DNA from 3 places in the Cobetia sp. 2AS genome. Region 3 is predicted to be linked to each of the others. Evidence: predicted binding sites of a transcription regulator. Region 3 holds the regulator's gene; each other region holds the start of a gene.
The links. Region 3 encodes sigma-54, which starts transcription at its own class of promoters, with help from an activator protein. Its sites were predicted from a motif close to TGGCACNNNNNTTGCTNT; they were not measured.
Positions count from the first base shown of each region.

Region 1: the regulator sigma-54 is predicted to act here: its motif matches at 1,726-1,743, upstream of QD356_RS04425 (aminomethyltransferase family protein).
Region 2: the regulator sigma-54 is predicted to act here: its motif matches at 1,706-1,723, upstream of speB (agmatinase).

Region 1 is NZ_JARWKQ010000001.1:1,045,146-1,049,353, forward strand. It holds gene QD356_RS04425 (aminomethyltransferase family protein) at 350-1,495, opposite strand; gene glnT (type III glutamate--ammonia ligase) at 2,181-3,515, shown strand; gene QD356_RS04435 (glutamine amidotransferase family protein) at 3,633-4,208, shown strand, end outside.
Region 2 is NZ_JARWKQ010000002.1:218,148-222,355, reverse strand. It holds gene QD356_RS06145 (YjiH family protein) at 1-287, opposite strand, end outside; gene speB (agmatinase) at 628-1,578, opposite strand; gene QD356_RS06135 (sigma 54-interacting transcriptional regulator) at 2,006-3,661, shown strand; gene QD356_RS06130 (hypothetical protein) at 3,663-4,208, shown strand, end outside.
Region 3 is NZ_JARWKQ010000001.1:128,960-133,167, reverse strand. It holds gene lptA (lipopolysaccharide transport periplasmic protein LptA) at 1-169, shown strand, start outside; gene lptB (LPS export ABC transporter ATP-binding protein) at 173-913, shown strand; gene QD356_RS00565 (RNA polymerase factor sigma-54) at 1,147-2,595, shown strand; gene raiA (ribosome-associated translation inhibitor RaiA) at 3,256-3,564, shown strand; gene QD356_RS00555 (PTS sugar transporter subunit IIA) at 3,574-4,044, shown strand; gene rapZ (RNase adapter RapZ) at 4,182-4,208, shown strand, end outside.

The sequences.
Region 1 (4,208 bases), 920 kb from region 3:
CTGTCGGTTGAGGTGTATTGGAGGAATGGGAGGATTCTCGCGGCATGGATAACTCCTGTGGCGGAGGTGAATGCGATAAGGACAATGATCAGGCGGGGTGAGAATACGCGTCCTTGTGGGAGTCGTTGCGCGTCACCCGCGTGCGAATATCGGGTGACATTATCAAGTTTACCGCCAACCCTCATCCACGTTTGTGGCCAGTCCTCGGTCTGACTCCATGGCATGTGATGCAAGAGGCCTCCTCGACGCCATGCCGAGGAGGCCTCTCAGGTTTCACGCTATCCAGCATCACGCGATTCGCGCTGTCGCCGCGGGGCTTGAGCTGTTGCCTCGTGGCTGTGGCGCGCGATCAGCCGCGAGCCAGACGCTTGGCCTTTTCCGGGTCATCGAAGGGCAGGGAATGGCTGATGGCCGAGAGGCTGGTCTCGCCGTCAGTGCCGGTCTTGAGGGTCAGCGGGGTGCCATGCTCGGCATAGCCGGGTTCGAGACGTGCCAGCGCCATGGAACGATCGCTCAGGCGCGAGTACATGCCCTGGGTGATGACACCGACACACTTGCCGTCGGCGTAGACCTTGTCACCGATCTGGGCGACGTCTTTCGAATCCAGCAGCACGCCATAGACCTTGACGCGCTCCTTGCCCTGCAGCGCGAAGTGTTCGCTGGCGCCACGGAATTCGGTCTTGCCCGGCGAGACGGTGAAGTCCAGTCCCAATTCCCACAAGGTGTCGCCCACCGGCTGGTCGGGGTACGGGTAGGTTTCGGAATTGTCCGCCGGGTAGAACAGCAGGTGGCTCTCGACCCGCAGCCAGTCAAGGGTGCCGAAGCTGCACGGCTTGATGCCCATGTCGGCACCCTCCGCGAGAATCTGTTCCCACAGAGAGGGGGCGTCCTTGGCCTTGCAGAAGATCTCGTAGCCACGCTCGCCGGTGTAGCCGGTGCGCGAGATCATCACGTGGCAGCCGAACAGCTGGGTCTGCAGATGGTGGAAGTAACGCAGCTCACGGATACCCGGCACGTGACGCTCCAGGAAATCCACCGCGACCGGCCCCTGCAGTGACATGTCATGCATGTCGTCATCGAAGGTCAGGCTGACGGCGCGTCCCAGGGCACTCTTGGCCAGCATTTCATTCGCGGTGCCCGTGCCGTGCACCACGAGGTAGGAGTTCGGCGCCAGGCAATAGACGATGCAGTCGTCGACGAACTTGCCGGCCTCATTCAAGACGCTGGCGTACACCGACTTGCCCGGATACAGCTTGGACATGTCCCGCGTGGTGACGTAATCCAGCACGGCCTGAGCATGCGGGCCATTGCAGTGGATCTTCTTGAGCCCCGAGACATCCATCAGACCGGCGCGGGTGCGAATGGTCTCGTGGTCATCGGCCGTGTCCGAGACGGCGTAATTCCAGGCGGTGCCCATGCCATTCCAGTCTTCAAGCTCCGCGCCCAGCTTGCGGTGTTGTTCGGCCAGTGCCGAGATGCGCCATGAATTCGCCATGCGTCCCTTTCTCCTGTGAGTCGTGCTGCCTAGCGTAAATGGGGGTGCCGTAGTCCTGCTGATGCTGGCGAAGATGGCGCGCAAGACGCGCATCCGCCGCAGGAGGTGTTGTTTTTCTTTCGCCTTTTCAGGCGCCTCTTCAGGCGCTTCACAAGGGCTTGTACCTGCTGCTTGCCTTGCCTGATCGCACGAGGAGCGATTCTTCAAAGGAAAGAAACATTCCTCATGGTTAAGCAAGGGGCTTGCCAATTCCGTCAAAGGCCATGGCCACGGCAGCCCTTGAGCGAGTCAGGCGCCGATTGTCAGCACGAATCAGGGCGTGAATATTAGCGCTTCGCGTCATGCTGGTGCGAAGAGAGGGCTTTGGGCACCGAAATGATGCCTATTTCGAGAAACGAGCAGGAACTCACTCAGGATCACTTGGCGTTTCCTGTTGGGTAAAACGAGCTTGGAAAATAAATTTCCATGCAAAACAGGAGGTTGGTGAAAAGTTCTGGGCGGCAACTGGTGAAATGGCATGCTGCATGCTTTTCTTTAGGGGAAATAAAGTTGACCAGCAGGAATCACAAAAACTCGTTTCATCCGCTATCTTGACGTGGCGAGTCACCACAAGGGGTCAGGTTTCCCGGGGTGGCAGACAGTGTCGAGGGAGATGGAACCCGGTCCGCTCTCAGAGGAAACCCAGATGTCACCCGAAAACGCGCAACAGTTCATCAAGGATCACGACATTCGCTATCTGCTGGCGCAGTTCGTGGATATTCATGGCGCTGCCAAGACCAAGTCCGTGCCGGCCAATTGCCTGATGGATGTGGTCGAGAAGGGCGCCGGCTTTGCCGGCTTCGCCGTCAGTGGTCTCGGCATGTCGCCGGAGGGGCCGGACTTCATGGCGCGGGGTGATCTGAGCTCGTTGTCGCTGGTGCCGTGGCAGCCGGGCTATGCGCGCATGGCCTGTGATGGCTACGTCAATGGGCAACCGTTCGCCAACGACAGCCGCGTGGTGCTGCTCAAGCAGCTGGAGCGCCTGAAGGAGAAGGGCTGGACGCTCAATACCGGGCTGGAGCCGGAATTCTCGCTGTTCCGCCGGGGGGAAGCGGGTGAGCTGTTGCCGGTGGACGAGAGCGATACCCTCGCCAAGCCCTGCTACGACTACAAGGGCCTGTCGCGTTCGCGTGAATTCCTCGAGCGTCTGGTCGAATCGCTGCAGGCGGTGGACTTCGACGTCTATCAGATCGATCACGAGGACGCCAACGGCCAGTTCGAGATCAACTACACCTACAGCGATGCGCTGACTTCGGCAGACCGCTTCACCTTCGTGCGCATGGCCGCCGGCGAGATCGCCAATGACCTGGGCATGGTGTGCTCCTTCATGCCCAAGCCGCTGGCGGACCGCCCGGGCAATGGCATGCACTTCCACCTGTCCGTATGTGATGACACCGGACGCAACCTGTTCGGCGATGATTCCGACGCCCAGGGCATGGGCCTGTCGCCGCTGGCGTACCACTTCCTCGGCGGACTGCTGGCACATGCCCCGGCGCTGTGTGCCTTTGCCGCGCCGACCGTCAATTCCTACAAGCGTCTGGTCGGGGGTGGCAGCACCAGCGGCGCGACCTGGGCGCCGGTCTTCATCGCCTACGGGGACAACAACCGCTCGGCCATGGTGCGTGTGCCCTATGGTCGCCTCGAGTTCCGCCTGCCGGACGCCGGCTGCAACCCCTATCTCGTGCACGCCGCCATCATCGCGGCGGGGCTGGATGGCGTGGCACGCAAGCTGGACCCGGGCACGCCCCACAACATCAATCTCTACTCGCTGACCCCGAGCGAATGCGCCGAAAAGGGCATCGAGAAGCTGCCGCAGAATCTGGCGCTGGCCATCGATGCGCTCGAGGCGGACAGCATTCTGCGCGAGAGCCTGGGCGAGGGAATCTGCGCCGAGTTCATGCGCCTCAAGCGCGAGGAATGGCTGGATTACAACGCACAGGTCAGTGCCTGGGAAGTCCAGCGCTACGCCGAATTCTTCTGATCTCATCCGGCGGCGCTCGCGGGTCTCGCGGGTCATGCCAGACGAGGGTCGCCACTGTCACCACCACGTTCAAGACATCAGGCAGGAGACGCCTCCTGCCCGTGAGAGGACATCACCATGTGTGGAATCGTAGGGCTTTATCTCAAGAACCCGGCGCTGGAATCGCGCCTGGGGGAGCTGTTCGAGCCGATGTTGATCGCGATGACCGATCGCGGCCCGGACAGCGCCGGCTTCGCCATCTATGGCGACGAATTTGACGCTGGCATCAAGCTGACGCTGCAAAGCGATGGTGCCGATGAGGATTGGGAGGCGATCGCCAAGGGCCTGGGCGAGCAGGTCGGCACGGTGGCGGACTGGTTCAGCAATGCCAGTGTCGCGGTATTCAAGATCGCCGGAGAAGAAAGTGCCGTGCGCAGCTGGCTTGCCGACAGCGCCCCGCAGATTCGCGTGCTGAGCGTGGGGCAGAGCATCGAGATCCTCAAGGCGGTGGGCCTGCCGGCTCATATCGCCAGCCTCTATGGCCTCAAGGGCATGCAGGGCAGCCACATCATCGGCCATACCCGCATGGCGACCGAAAGCGCCGTGACCCTGCAGGGCAGCCACCCGTTCTCCACCGGGCGTGATCTGTGCCTGGTCCACAACGGCTCGCTGTCCAACCACAACTGGCTGCGCACCAAGCTCAAGCGTGAGGGC
Region 2 (4,208 bases), on a different contig from region 3:
AACGCGAAGATGGCGCCGAGGGCGCGCATGGCGAACCACACCGGCGAGACATCGAACAGCTCATGCGCCGCGCCCTGACGTGCCCAGGCGGGCTTGGCGAGCTTGACGAAGCCGGTGAGGATTACCGACAGGCACAGCACCGCGACGGCGATGGCGGGCAAGGCGCTGCCGAGCGTGGCCTTGAGCCAATCGGCCATCAGGCCCATGCCGATATTGATGGTGTCGCCGACACTGAACGGCACCAAAAAGAAGCTGATGCCGAGCAGTGACGGCACCAGGAATTTCATCAGTCCCCTGGCTGTCAGCGGCACGGGACGGGTGGCGATGAGGTCTTTCTGCGCCTTCTGTGGCTTGGCGGTCTCAGGCTGTTCAGCACCAGAGCCAGAACTTGATACGGAACTTGAGACAGAGTCGGAAATAGCGCGGGGCGGCGTATGGTCCGCCGCGGAGTCGATGCTGGTTGTCATTCGGGTCACCTAGATCTTGTTGTAATGGTCAGGCTCTAGCCGAGCATTGTGTGATGCATCATGCCGTATCGTCTCGGGTGATTCTGTGTGCGCCGAGGGCGGGACGGGCCTCCGGCGCGGGTACAGCAGGACAGCGGGTCATTCGTGGGTCGTTCGTGGATCAGTCGCGCTGTTGCACGCCCGGCAGTACGCACAGCATCTCGTAGAGCAGGGTCGCGCCCATCAGCGCGGTGTTGCCGCTGGTGTCGTAGGGCGGGGAGACTTCCATCAAGTCACCGCCGACGATGTTGAGGCCACGCGCGCCGCGCACGATTTCCATGCCCTGCGGCATGGTCAGGCCGCCGGCTTCCACGGTGCCGGTGCCGGGGGCGACGGAGGGGTCCAGGCCATCGATGTCGAAGGTGATGTACACCGGGCGGTCGCCCATCATGTCGCGCACTTCGGCCATCAGCGGGGCGAGTGACTTGAACCAGCACATCTCGGCGGTCTCGACACGGAAGCCCTGCTGGCGGCACCAGTCGAAGTCATCGGCGGAGTAGCCGGTGCCACGCAGGCCGATCTGCACCACGCGATTGCTGTCGAGCAGGCCTTCTTCCTGGGCGCGGCGAATCGGCGTGCCGTGGGCGATGGGCTCGCCGAACATGTGGTCGTTGACGTCGGCGTGGGCATCGATGTGGATCAGGCCGACCGGACCGTGCTTCTTGGCGATGGCACGCAGCACCGGCAGGGTGACGGTGTGATCGCCGCCCAGTGTCAGCGGTACGCAGTCGTGGCGCAGCACCTCATCGTAGAACTGCTCGATGATGTCCATGCTCTTGGGCAGGTGGAAGGTGTTGATCGGCACATCGCCGATGTCCGCCACCTGCAGGCTATCGAAGGGCGCGGCGCGGGTGGCCATGTTGTAGGGGCGCAGCATGCGCGATTCATCGCGGATCTGACGCGGGCCGAGACGTGCGCCCGGACGGTTGGAGGTACCGATGTCCAGCGGAATGCCGATGAATGCGGCGTCCAGGCCTTCCGCGGTTTCCTGAGCCGGCAGACGCATCATGGTGGCCGGGCCGCCGAAACGTGGCATGTCGTTGCCGCCCAGCGGCTGATTGAACTCGCTCATCTGTCTCTCCAGGGTCTTGAGTCGCTCGCGCTAACGTGACGGCGAGCGGGGTATTGTGATTGTTCGCCTGATCGCCTGCCGGACTGTGGCATGAAAGCTGGCGATTTTCCTTGGCGCATACCCCAGCATTGCAGTAACCATGCCAATTTTTAGTCGATTGATTTTATTGATTTTTATTTGAGGGCGGTCGCAGAGTGATTCATTTGTGGATCGCTCGTGCGTCATTAATGATTCAAAAATGGATCACTGATTCATTTGTGGATCACATTCGGGCATCATCGAGAGTGTCTTCAAGCGCAGTGCGAGAAGGCCAGCAGGAAAGAACTGCTGGAAAGAACTGATAGAAAGAAGCGCTGGAAAGAAGCTATAGAAAGACCTGCTGGAAAGCCCCGCCCCGATTCACAGGCTCGACCATGAGGTACCCGCCATGTCAGAGCTCGACCGTCAGATTCTCAAGACCATCATCGACACCGCTCACGATCACTACTTCGTGGTCAATGCGGATGGGCAGGTGATGGATGTCAGCCCCGGCGCTGCGGCGGTCTATGGCATGACCCGCGAGGAGTTGTGTGCCGCCAACGTGCATGAGCTGGAAGCCAGTGGCGTGCTCAAGCCCTCCATCAGCCTGGAGGTGCTGCGCACGGGGCGCACGCTGCAGATGATGCAGCTCACCGCCACCGGGCGGCGGGTGGTGGCGCAGGCGCATCCGGTGTTCGTCGCGGGCAAGCTCGAGTGCGTGGTCAGCCGCTCAATGGATCTCACCGATATCCAGCTGTTGCAGCAGGAGTACGCGGTGCTTCAGCAGCGCTTCAGTGATCACCTGCGTCGTAACTCGCGTGGCGGTGAGCTGGGTGGCGTCAGTCAGGCAGAGGGTGATTGGGCAATGGCGGGGGCAGGGCAATCAGTCCAGGCCACGGAGCAATATGCACAGAGCCAGGCTGAACAGCGGCAACGTGAACAATCAGCGCGCAAGCAGGCCGAGTGCGAAGACGCCGCGCTGGAGCTGGGCGAGCTGCAGGTCAGAAGCCCGGTGATGCGCGAGATAGCACTGCTGCTCAAGCGGGTCGCGCCCACCAACGCCACGGTGTTGATGCTGGGCGAATCCGGGGTCGGCAAGACGGCCTTCGCCCATCAACTGCATCGCTGGAGCCAACGTGCCGACGGCCCCTTCATCGAGGTGAACTGCGGCGCCATCCCCGAGAGCCTGTTCGAGTCCGAGATGTTCGGCTATCAGGCCGGTGCCTTCACCGGCGCGGGCAACCGTGGCAAGGCGGGCCTGATGGAGCAGGCCGAAGGCGGCACCCTGTTCCTCGATGAAATCGGTGAGCTGCCGCTGGCCACCCAGACCAAGCTGCTCAAGGTGATTCAGGACGGGATGATCACCCGCCTGGGCGACACCACCACCCGCCGCGCCGACTTCCGCCTGGTCGTCGCCACCAATCAAGACCTCGCCGCCCGCGTGGAGCAGGGCCAGTTCCGCCTCGACCTCTACTACCGCATCAATGTGCTCCCCGTCAGCCTGCCGCCGCTGCGTGAACGCCGCGAAGACATTCCCGCCCTGATCGAGCAACACCTCTCCCGCCTCAATCAACGTCACGGTCGCCGCAAACTCCTCGACGCCTCGTTATGGCCCATCCTCATGCGCCAGGACTGGCTCGGCAATATCCGCGAACTGGAAAACTGGCTGGAACGCGCCTGGCTCAGCGCCCCCAGTGATGTCATCGACAGCGACTCAGTGAAAACACTGCTCAACACTTGTTCCACGAATAACGCTAAGGGACTAGGCAATTCATTTGGCTTCAGTAATGACAAATCTAATGGAATAGGCGTTACTGAAAGTTTTACCACTGCCGATAACTCTCATAGTCCCAATTCCCTCTCAGAGTCTGACGCTGAGGGGGCGGTAGCCATGCCAATACCCAAACTCGGCCCCAACGAAACGCTCAAGGAAGGCCTGGCACGCATCGAAGCACAATGGTTACGCGAGATGGCAGCCGAATTGCCCAGCACCTATGCGATAGCCAAGAGGGCAGGGATCAGTCAGCCGTCGGTGGTTCGGAAGCTGAAAAATAGTCGAGGATGACGTGTATATCTTTAAAAACACAGAAATAACAACTAAAAAAGCATCAGATTTTGAGACAAAGTCTATGCTTTTTTTAATAGGCATGAGAGCTGATAGCAATGAAATAGAAACCATTGCTGTTGATTGCTTTAATGATGTAACAGGCTTAAATGCAAACTTTGATAGATTGTGGGATGTACAAAGTAAAAACCATAGAACCATGTATCCAAGTAAGATTGGAGAAAGTTTGTTTACTTTATATAAGAATTATGTATCATCGTTTGGTTTTTTTTATGAGTTCATATTGTTCGTGCCCAAGCTGAATCGTAATTATTTAATCGATAAAGGGGTTAATGTATATACTTACTCAAATATAAATAAGAAGCAAAAGCGAGGTATAGAGAAAAAGCTTAAAGAGGTTATATTGGATTCTTGTTGTAAACTTGAATATAATAAAAATCCTTGTAGTTTCAGAAAATTTTTAGACAAGGTTATATTTGTCGAAGATAATAATACTGAAGCAGAATATATAAAGGGGATTTCTAATTTTAAGAATAAAAGAGCTATT
Region 3 (4,208 bases):
TGCGCGTCTCGAGAAAGGCGATGACACCTTCGAAGGCGGCTACGTGGAGTACTTCCTCGACAAGCGCCAGGTGAACGCCAACAACAGCAAGACGGCACAGCAGACCGAAGGCGGTCGCGTGCACATGACCCTGACGCCGCGCGGCACCAATGCCAGCAAGGAAAACTGAGTCATGACTGCTGCTACTCCGCGTACGCTGAGCGCTCGCCATCTGGCCAAGGCCTACAAGGGCCGCAAGGTGGTCAAGGACATCTCGCTGGAGATCCGCCAAGGCGACATCGTCGGCCTGCTGGGCCCCAACGGCGCCGGCAAGACGACCTCGTTCTACATGATCGTCGGACTGGTGCGCGCCGATGCCGGCAACGTCTCCATCGATGACAAGGACCTCTCCGCTGCCGCCATGCATCAGCGTGCACGCGCCGGCATCGGCTATCTGCCGCAGGAAGCGTCGATCTTCCGCAAGCTGTCGGTGGCCGACAACATCATGGCGATTCTGGAGACCCGCAAGGACCTGGATCGCAATGGCCGCAAGGCACGCCTTGAAGAGTTGCTCGAGGAATTCAGCATCACGCACATCCGCGCCAGCGCCGGTATGAGCCTGTCCGGTGGTGAGCGTCGACGGGTCGAGATCGCCCGGGCGCTTGCCACCGAGCCGGACTTCGTACTGCTCGATGAGCCCTTTGCCGGCGTCGACCCCATCTCGGTGGGCGAGATCAAGAGCATCGTGCGCCAACTGCGCGATCGTGGCATCGGTGTGCTGATCACCGACCACAACGTGCGCGAGACACTCGATATCTGTGACACCGCCTATATCGTCGGCGATGGCCAGATCATCGCCCACGGTGACGCGGACTCCATCCTGGCCAACCAGCAGGTGCGCGACGTCTACCTGGGTCACGAGTTCACGCTCTAGGGTCAGCGGCTGCGCTGAGTCCTCGCGAGGCAAAAGCTTCAAAAGCCGCTGCGTGATTTTATCGCGTAGCGGCTTTTTCATGTCTGACATCAGACGCATGCATGACGTCCATACCACCTTGGTGGAAACATGGCATGCAAGTTGCTTGAATATTCACGACAACCACTTGTCAGTGCCCCGAGTCACGGTATAGCGTAGTAAGCACGTTCCTTTGCCGTGAATTGACTGACTCCATGAAACCCACCCTGCAACTCCGCCTCGGCACCTCGCTGACCATGACGCCGCAGCTCCAGCAAGCGATCCAGCTGCTGCAGCTGTCGACGCTCGACCTGCGTCAGGAGATTCAGCAAGCCCTCGAGTCCAACCCCATGTTGGAGCTCGACGAGGACTACGAGTCGCTGGATGTCGTCGAGACACAGGATTCGAGCGAGATCTCCACTGCCGACTCCTCGAGCGAGATTCCCGAGGAATACCCCCTCGACAGTGACTGGTCGGACCTCTACCAGGACCACGCCGGTAGCCTGACCAGCTCCGGCAGTGGCAGCGGGAGCGAGGAAGGGCCGGACTTCGATCGCAATACCAGCGTCGAGAGCCTGCAGGACCACCTGCGCTGGCAGCTGGCGATGACCGACCTCGATGGCCGTGAACGCCAGATGGCGGAGAGCCTGATCGATGCCGTCGACGGTGCCGGCTATCTGAGCCTGTCTCTCGATGAGCTGGTCGATGGCCTGCGTGGCCAGGGCCTGCCCGGCCTCAAGGCCTCCGAGCTCGAGCAGGTATTGCTGCGTCTGCAGCAGTTCGACCCGACCGGCGTCTTTGCCCGTGATCTGCGCGAATGCCTGCTGCTGCAACTGGCGCTGCTGCCGGATGATCTGCCGCTGCTGGCGCAGGCGCGCCGCCTGGTACGCCAATTCCTCGAGGCACTGGGCAACGATGATCGCAAGCTGCTCAAGCGGCGCCTGAGCCTTGACGATGACGAGCTGGACCACGTCATCCGCCTGGTGCGCGCGCTCGATCCGCGTCCGGCATCCGCCTGGGGCGAGCCCGCCAGCGATTACGTGATCCCTGATCTGCTGGTGCGCCATACCCGGCATGGCTGGCAGGTCGAGCTCAACCCGGAAGCGCTGCCCAAGCTGCGCATCCAGCCGGAATACGCCGCACTGATCAAGCGTGCCGACAAGTCCGCCGACAACACCTTTCTCAAGGACAACCTGCAGGAAGCGCGCTGGCTGATGAAGAGCCTGTCATCACGCAATGACACCCTGCTCAAGGTCGGCCGCGAGATCATGGCACGCCAGATCGACTTCCTCGAGCAAGGCGAGGAAGGCATGAAGCCGCTGATTCTGGCCAACATCGCCGAAGTGGTCGAGATGCACGAATCGACCATCTCGCGGGTCACGACCCAGAAGTACATCCACACCCCGCGCGGCGTCTTCGAGCTCAAGTTCTTCTTCTCGAGCCAGGTCGGTGGCAGCGGCAATGGCGACGCTCACTCAAGCACCGCCATTCGTGCCCGCATCCGCAAGCTGATCGCGGAAGAGCCGGCCCGCAAGCCTCTCTCCGACTCGCGGCTGGTCGATCTGCTCGCCAGCGATGGCATCGAGGTCGCACGTCGTACCGTGGCCAAGTATCGCGAAGCGATGGGCATCCCCTCCTCCAGCGAGCGCAAGCGTCTGGCCTGACCCGTCACCTGCGGCTGCCATGCCCTGCTTTCACCTCCACAATGGCAGCCGCCGCCAACCTCAAGCGCTGGATTTTCCGCTCATCAGCCTCTGACTTCGCGGGCAGCGGTACGCCTGTCGCGTTCCCTGTCATCCCGGCAACCGCTCGCCAATTGCCCGTCATGGCACATGACGGCGCGCAGGATGACGGTAAAAAACCGCCGTTACGGCAGCGTCATTCACCGTCAATCGCATGTTTTTAAAGTCACTTTTGCGCGTATTGCACCTGGATGACACCCGGTGAACCTCCCGGAACGCCGCTTGCTCCACGCAATCGGAGCGCCTGAAAGGTGACGTACATGCAGGGATTGGCGACGAAAACCCGCCTTCTTGCGCGTCTTTCACGCACCACCCACCAGACGTGCCCTTGAAGTCCACTCCGATACCCCTCACTGAGTTGAAGACAAGCACTGAGCCACGATGCAGCGCAGCGTTGATCTTTGCGCAAAGCTTGGGCATTGTCGGTACAGACGCTCACGACATCTGACGCCACTGGCAAGGGTGCGAAAACATCGCCAGACGGTGGCCGTCAAGCCTGTTGCAGAGCGTCCGATCAGGGTTTGCTCGTAGTCAAAAAGGGTTACAATTGAATGGCAACCCGCTGGATAAAGGAGCGTGTCCATGCAAGTGAATATCACCGGGCATCATGTGGAACTTACCGATCCTCTCCGCGATTACGTCAACGAGAAGCTCGCTCGCCTCGAACGGCATTACGACAACATCACCAATGTTCAGGTGACTCTGTCGATCGAGAAGGAGCGCCAGCAGGCTGCCTGCACCTTGCATGCGGCAGGCGCTGACCTCCACGCCCTGGCAGAAGACCCCAACATGTACGCTGCCATCGACGCGCTCGCCGACAAGCTGGATCGCCAGCTGGTCAAACACAAGGAAAAGTCCCAGGCTCGCTCTCAGGGCACCGGGACCCGTTGACCTTCCGCCATGACACTTGATCAGATCCTTCCCCCCGAGCGCACGCTTTACGGTGTCCCCGGGGGGAGCAAGAAGCGGGTGCTTGAATTCTTCAGCACCTTCATCGCACAGAACATTCCCAGCCTGGATAGCCAGGAAGTCTTCTCGCGCCTGATCGGGCGCGAAAGACTGGGGTCGACCGGCATTGGCCACGGCGTGGCCGTGCCCCATGCACGCAGCCCGCATTGCAAGACGCCAATCGCTGCGTTTCTGAAGCTCGGTGAACCCATCGACTTCGATGCCATCGACGGAGAACCCATCGATCTGCTGTTCGTGCTGCTGGTGCCTGAGGAAGCGGATGAGACCCATCTGACGCTGCTCGGGCAGGTCGCGGAATTGCTCAATTCCCCGACCAATCGCTCGGCCCTGCGCCAAGCAGACAGCCAGCGTGCACTCTTTGAGGCATTGACCCAAGCCATCGCCGAATTACCGGCGCGCTGAATGACAGGCCCGGACATCGTCCGGGCTTTCGTCTTGCTGGCCTTCCATCGGCCGACGTACAGCGCACTGATAGCGGGCAGCCTTCTGCCCCACCCCTGCATTCTTTCGACGTTGACCTCGCCCTTGGAGAGCACTTCATGAAGATCGTGATCATCAGCGGCCGC